DNA from 2 places in the Streptomyces misionensis genome. Region 2 is predicted to be linked to the other one. Evidence: predicted binding sites of a transcription regulator. Region 2 holds the regulator's gene; the other holds the start of a gene.
The links. Region 2 encodes HrcA, which represses chaperone genes, less so after heat shock. Its sites were predicted from a motif close to TTNGCACTCNGNNNNNCNGAGTGCNAA; they were not measured.
Positions count from the first base shown of each region.

Region 1: a site for HrcA is predicted at 2,131-2,157, ahead of groES (co-chaperone GroES). Genes of this name have one in related genera too.

Region 1 is NZ_FNTD01000004.1:4,774,522-4,777,922, reverse strand. Features, by position in the region: gene groL (chaperonin GroEL) at 1-1,553, opposite strand, end outside; gene groES (co-chaperone GroES) at 1,676-1,984, opposite strand; gene BLW85_RS23480 (polysaccharide deacetylase family protein) at 2,191-2,997, opposite strand; gene BLW85_RS23475 (polysaccharide deacetylase family protein) at 3,017-3,401, opposite strand, start outside.
Region 2 is NZ_FNTD01000004.1:2,824,862-2,828,262, forward strand. Features, by position in the region: gene dnaJ (molecular chaperone DnaJ) at 5-1,141, opposite strand; gene hrcA (heat-inducible transcriptional repressor HrcA) at 1,142-2,158, opposite strand; gene BLW85_RS14540 (MBL fold metallo-hydrolase) at 2,322-3,044, shown strand; gene BLW85_RS14545 (DUF3097 domain-containing protein) at 3,079-3,401, shown strand, end outside.

The sequences.
Region 1 (3,401 bases), 1.9 Mb from region 2:
TCGGTCGTGAGCAGCAGGGAGGCGATGGAGGCGGCGTTCTCCAGGGCGGAGCGGGTGACCTTGACCGGGTCGATGACGCCGGCCTTGATCAGGTCGCCGTACTCGCCGGTGGCGGCGTTGTAGCCCTGGCCCTTGTCGAGGTCCTTGACCTTGGAGACGATGACGTAGCCCTCCTGGCCGGCGTTCTCGCCGATCCAGCGCAGCGGCTCGACGACCGCGTTGCGGACCACGGCGACACCGGTGGCCTCGTCGCCGGTCTTGTCGAGGTTGCCCTCCAGGACCTTGGACGCGTGGACGAGCGCGGAGCCACCACCGGAGACGATGCCCTCCTCGACCGCGGCGCGGGTCGCGGAGATGGCGTCCTCCAGACGGTGCTTCTTCTCCTTCAGCTCCACCTCGGTGGCGGCGCCGACCTTGATCACGCACACGCCGCCGGCCAGCTTCGCGAGGCGCTCCTGGAGCTTCTCGCGGTCCCAGTCGGAGTCGGTGTTCTCGATCTCGGCCTTGATCTGCGCGACGCGGCCGTTGAGGTCCTCGGCCTTGCCGGCACCCTCGACGATCGTGGTGTCGTCCTTGGTGACGGTGACGCGGCGGGCGGAGCCGAGCACGTCGATGCCGACCTGGTCGAGCTTGAGGCCGACCTCCTCGGAGATGACGGTGGCGCCGGTGAGGACGGCCATGTCCTGGAGCATCGCCTTGCGGCGGTCGCCGAAGCCGGGGGCCTTCACCGCGACGGCGTTGAAGGTGCCGCGGATCTTGTTGACGACCAGGGTCGACAGGGCCTCGCCCTCGATGTCCTCGGCGATGATCAGCAGCGGCTTGGAGGAGCCGGCCTGGATGACCTTCTCCAGCAGCGGCAGCAGGTCCGCGATGGCGGAGATCTTGCCCTGGTTGATCAGGATGTACGGGTCGTCGAGGACGGCCTCCATACGCTCCTGGTCGGTCACGAAGTACGGGGACAGGTAGCCCTTGTCGAAGGCCATGCCCTCGGTGAAGTCCAGCTCCAGACCGAAGGTGTTGGACTCCTCGACGGTGATGACACCGTCCTTGCCGACCTTGTCCATGGCCTCGGCGATCAGCTCGCCGACCTGCTGGTCCTGGGCGGACAGCGCGGCCACGGCGGCGATGTCGGACTTCTCGTCGATCGGACGGGCGGTGGCGAGCAGGTCGTCGGAGACGGCCTTCACCGCGGCGTCGATGCCCTTCTTCAGGGCGGCCGGGGAGGCACCGGCGGCGACGTTCTTCAGGCCCTCGCGCACCAGCGCCTGGGCGAGCACGGTGGCGGTGGTGGTGCCGTCGCCCGCGATGTCGTTGGTCTTGGTCGCCACCTCCTTCACCAGCTGCGCGCCGAGGTTCTCGTACGGGTCCTCGATCTCCACCTCGCGGGCGATGGTGACGCCGTCGTTGGTGATGGTGGGGGCGCCGAACTTCTTGTCGATGACGACGTTGCGACCCTTGGGGCCGATCGTCACCTTGACCGTGTCGGCCAGCTTGTTGACGCCGCGCTCAAGGGCGCGACGGGCGTCCTCGTCGAACTTCAGGATCTTCGCCATGACAGCGGGAGCCCTCTCGGAAATCTGTGGGTACAAAGACGAACTGCGCCCCGGGCGCCCGGCTTCGTTATCGGTCGCGGGGGCCAGGGGCGCAGCTCAAAGCAAAGGTTTGCTCGGGGTGATTACTTCTCGATGATCGCGAGAACGTCGCGAGCCGAGAGGACGAGGTACTCCTCGCCGCTGTACTTCACCTCGGTGCCGCCGTACTTGCTGTAGAGGACGACGTCGCCGACCTTGACGTCGAGCGGCAGGCGCTCGCCGTTCTCGAACCGGCCCGGGCCCACGGCGAGGACGGCGCCCTCCTGGGGCTTCTCCTTCGCGGTGTCCGGGATGACCAGGCCAGAGGCCGTGGTCTGCTCGGCGTCCAGCGGCTGGACCACGATGCGGTCCTCGAGCGGCTTGATGGCAACCTTGGAGCTGGCGGTCGTCACGATCCGACCTCCCCCTTCGGAGATCTCACGGGGTTAACTGTCTGAGGTGGCGACCAGGTCGATCCGTCGTCGCGGGTGCCGGACCTGCCCGTCGCGTTGTTGGCACTCTCCAGGGGGGAGTGCCAGACCCGAGACTATGACTGCGATTAGCACTCGGTCAAGCGGAGTGCCAATGACGTCGTGGCGCGTCGGCCGTACCCGGTCCTCTACAGGTAGTCCTCCAGGCGGCCCACCGTCAGGTTCCGCCGCTGGAGGCCGCGCAGGAGACGGGACGCGGGGGCCCCGGGGGTGACGCGGACGATGTCACCGGGGCGGAGGTGGCGGGGACCCCGGGGGTAGGTCAGCCCGGCGGGGGTCAGGGCGGCACGCCAGAGGGTGAGGACGGTGATGCCGCAGCCGGCCGCCGCGCGCCGGGTGGTGCGGTCGTAGGCGCCGCCGGGCGGGCGGAAGAGGCGGGCGCGCAGCCGGTCCCGGCGGGCGCAGATCGCGGCGCGCTGGACGGTGTACGGCCTGCCGGCCAGCGGGGGGCGGTCGGGGGCGCGGTTCTCCACGGCGGCGCCGGCGGCGCGGAGCCGGGCGAGGTCGTCCGGCCGGGTGCCGTCGGGGACGAACAGGCTCACCGGGAGTCGGAGTTGGCGGACCATGGCGGTGAAGCCGGGGTCCCGCCCGGCGTCGTCGTAGGTGAGGAAGACGACCCGGTCGCGGGTGGGGACGTGGTCCACGACCGGGGGCAGCGGGGTGGGGCCCGTACGCGCCGCGAGGGGGCGGGCTGCGGGCACCGGGGGACGGGCGAGCGGCGCGGTCAGGCCCCAGCGGCGGTAGGGCTGGACGGACGCGGGGGCGTGCGGGTGGACGCCCTCGGCCGCCTTCCTGCCCAGCCGTTCGATGGGGTCGACGGACTGGGCGCAGCCCACGAGCAGGAGCAGCGAGCACAGCGCCACGGCACCGGCCGCGGCGCGGCCCGGGCCGCGCCGCTCGCGGACCGCCCGCCGGCCCTCCCCCGGTCGGCTCACCTGGGGTCCCCCGGCCGGCTCACAGGTAGTCCTCCAGGCGGGCCACGGCATAGCCCTCGCGGGTGACCTTGTTGAGGAAGCGGCGCATGTCGTCGACCATCGTGCCGTCCCAGTCGCCGCGGCCCCGGAAGTGGGTGAGCACGATGTCGCCGCGGCGCAGTTGCTGGTCGTCCTCGCGGAACTCCCAGTGGTCGACGTAGACCTCCTCGTTCCAGATCGGCGCGTACTTGATGCCGCAGGACTTGGCGGCGACCAGGGTGTCCTGGTTGTAGTTGCCGTAGGGCGGGCGGAAGAGCGTGGGGCGCTTGCCGTACTGCTTGCGCATGATGTCCTGCATGTCGCAGATCTCGTGCCTCTGCTCGTCGTAGGACAGCCCCGGCAGGTAGGGGTGGTGCAGGGTGTGG
Region 2 (3,401 bases):
GGCGTCAGCGCCCGTTGAACGCGTCCTTCAGCCGCGAGAACAGACCCTGCTGCCCCGGTTGGAACTGGCCCTGGGGGCGTTCCTCGCCGCGCAGCTTGGAGAGTTCGCGCAGCAGGCGCTCCTGTTCGGGGTCCAGCTTGGTCGGCGTCTGGACCTCGACGTGGACGACCAGGTCGCCCCGGCCGCCGCCGCGCAGATGCGTGACGCCCCGGTTGTGCAGCGGGATCGACTGGCCGGACTGGGTGCCGGGCCGGATGTCGACCTCCTCCAGGCCGTCCAGCGTCTCCAGCGGCACCTTGGTGCCGAGGGCCGCCGCGGTCATCGGGATCGTCACCGTGCAGTGCAGATCGTCGCCGCGGCGCTGGAAGGTGCTGTGCGGCAGCTCGTGGATCTCGACGTACAGGTCGCCGGCCGGACCGCCGCCGGGGCCGACCTCGCCCTCGCCCGCGAGCTGGATCCGCGTGCCGTTGTCGACACCGGCCGGGATCTTCACCGTCAGCGTGCGCCGCGAGCGGACGCGGCCGTCGCCGGCGCACTCCGGGCACGGGGTCGGCACCACGGTGCCGAAGCCCTGGCACTGGGGGCACGGCCGCGAGGTCATGACCTGGCCCAGGAAGGACCGGGTGACCTGCGAGACCTCGCCGCGGCCGCGGCACATGTCACACGTCTGCGCGGACGTGCCCGGAGCCGCGCCCTCGCCGTTGCAGGTGTTGCAGACGACCGCGGTGTCGACCTGGATCTCCTTGGTGGTCCCGAAGGCCGCCTCGTCCAGCTCCACCTCGATCCGGATCATCGCGTCCTGGCCGCGCCGGGTGCGCGAGCGCGGCCCGCGCTGCGACGCCGTGCCGAAGAACGCGTCCATGATGTCGGAGAAGTTGCCGAAGCCACCGGCCCCGAAGCCGCCCGCGCCGGCGCCGCCGGACTGCGAGAGGGGATCTCCGCCGAGGTCGTAGACCTGCTTCTTCTGCGGGTCCGACAGCACCTCGTAAGCGGCGTTGATCTCCTTGAACCGCTCCTGGGTCTTCGGATCGGGGTTGACGTCCGGGTGCAGCTCGCGCGCGAGCCGGCGGAACGCCTTCTTGATCTCATCCTGCGACGCGTCGCGGCGCACGCCGAGAACGGCGTAGTAGTCCGTGGCCACTTACGACTCCGCCAGGATCTGTCCGACGTACCGTGCCACTGCGCGTACCGCTCCCATCGTTCCCGGGTAGTCCATGCGGGTCGGTCCGACCACGCCGAGCTTGGCAACCGCCTCGCCGCCCGAACCGTAGCCCACCGACACCACGGAGGTTGAGTTGAGTCCTTCGTGGGCGATCTCGTGCCCGATGCGCACGGTCATGCCCGGATCCTTCGCCTCGCCGAGGAGCTTGAGGAGCACGACCTGCTCCTCCAGCGCCTCCAGGACGGGCCGGATCGTGAGGGGGAAGTCGTGTCCGAAACGGGTGAGATTGGCGGTGCCGCCGATCATCAGCCGCTCCTCGTTCTCCTCGACCAGTGTCTCCAGAAGAGTGGAGAGCACCGTGGAGACCGTACCCCGATCCTCGGGTTCGAAGGCGTCCGGCAGGTCCTCGACCAGTGTCGGCACGTCCGCGAACCGGCGGCCCGCGACCCGGCTGTTCAACCGCGCGCGCAGATCCGCCAGGGACGCCTCGCCGAACGGCGCCGGGCAGTCCACCATCCGCTGCTCGACCCGGCCGGTGTCCGTGATCAGCACCAGCATCACGCGCGCCGGGGCGAGCGCGAGCAGTTCCACGTGCCGCACGGTGGACCGGGTCAGGGAGGGGTACTGCACGACGGCGACCTGCCGGGTCAGCTGCGCGAGCAGCCGTACCGTGCGCGCCACCACGTCGTCGAGGTCGACGGCGCCGTCCAGGAAGTTCTGGATCGCGCGCCGCTCGGGCGCGGTCATCGGCTTGACGCCGGCGAGCTTGTCGACGAACAGCCGGTAGCCCTTGTCGGTGGGGATGCGCCCCGCGCTGGTGTGCGGCTGGGCGATGAACCCCTCGTCCTCCAGGGCCGCCATGTCGTTGCGCACGGTGGCCGGGGAGACGCCGAGGTTGTGCCGCTCGGTCAGGGCCTTCGACCCGACCGGCTCCTCGGTGCCGACGTAGTCCTGGACGATGGCGCGCAACACCTGAAGCCTGCGTTCACTCAGCATTCGCGCGCACCTCCAGCACGTCGTCCCCTTGTGTCCCTCGGTTCGGGCGCCTGGCACTCTTCGCGTGCGAGTGCCAGCGTTCCCCGGCCCAGTGTACGGCCGTGGGGTACGCACCGGGCAAGGTCGGTGCCCCCGTGACCGCTCGTGGGGCTAGCGTCGCGGTATGACGGTGACTTGGGAAGAGCGGGGATGGGAGCGGCTGACCACGGGGGTCGGACGGTGCCGCCTGCCGGGCTGGGACTGCACGGCGGGGCTGGTCCTGGGCGCGGACACGGCGCTGATGGTGGACGCCGGGTCGAGCCTGGGCGAGGGGGCGCGGCTGCGGGCGGCGGCGGAGGAACTGGCGGGCGGCCGTGTGACCCATCTCGCGCTGACCCACGCCCATTTCGACCACGTCTTCGGCGCCGCCGCGTTCGCGGGGGCGGCGGTGTACGCGGCGGTGGGCGCGGAGGCGGTGCTCGCCGGCGAGCGCGACGCGCTGCGCCACGACGCCGTCCACCACGGGCTGCCGGCGGCGGACGCGGAGGAGGCGGCGCTGGCGCTGGTCCCGCCGCGGCACCTGGTCTCCGGGGAGCGCACCCTGGACCTCGGCGGGGGCCGCCAGGTGCTGCTGGCCAACGTCGGCCCCGGCCACACCGCCCACGACCTGGTGGTCCTGGTGCCGGGCGAGCGAGAGGTGGTGTTCTGCGGCGACCTGGTCGAGGAGTCCGGCGAGCCCCAGGCGGGCCCGGACGCCGTACCGTCCCGCTGGCCGGCCGCGCTGGACCGGCTGCTGGCGCTGGGCGGCGAGGACGCGCTGTACGTGCCCGGTCACGGAGCGGTGGTGGACGCGGCCTTCGTGCGGCGCCAACGGGACGCCCTGGCCGCGCGTTTCGGCGTGTCGTGAGCGCCCGCCCCGCTCTTCTCCTATCGTCATCCGAATGCGCCAGTACTCCCCCGACCTCACCCCGCCCTGGAAGAAGTCCCAGCCGGTGCCGGAGGTGCCCGCGGAGCCGGGCCTGGTCGTGGAGGAGCCCGGCACCGGGTTCTGCGGCGCGGTGATCGGCTGCGAGGCGGGCACGGTCACGCTGGAGGACCGCTTCGGCAAGCACCGGGTCTTCCCGCTGGAACCCCGCGGTTTCCTGCTGGAGGGCCGCCCGGTGACCCTCGTGCGCCCCGCCGCCGCCCCGGCCCGTCCCGCCCGCACGGCATCCGGTTCGGTCGCGGTGCCCGGCGCCCGCGCCCGCGTGGCCCGCGCCGGCCG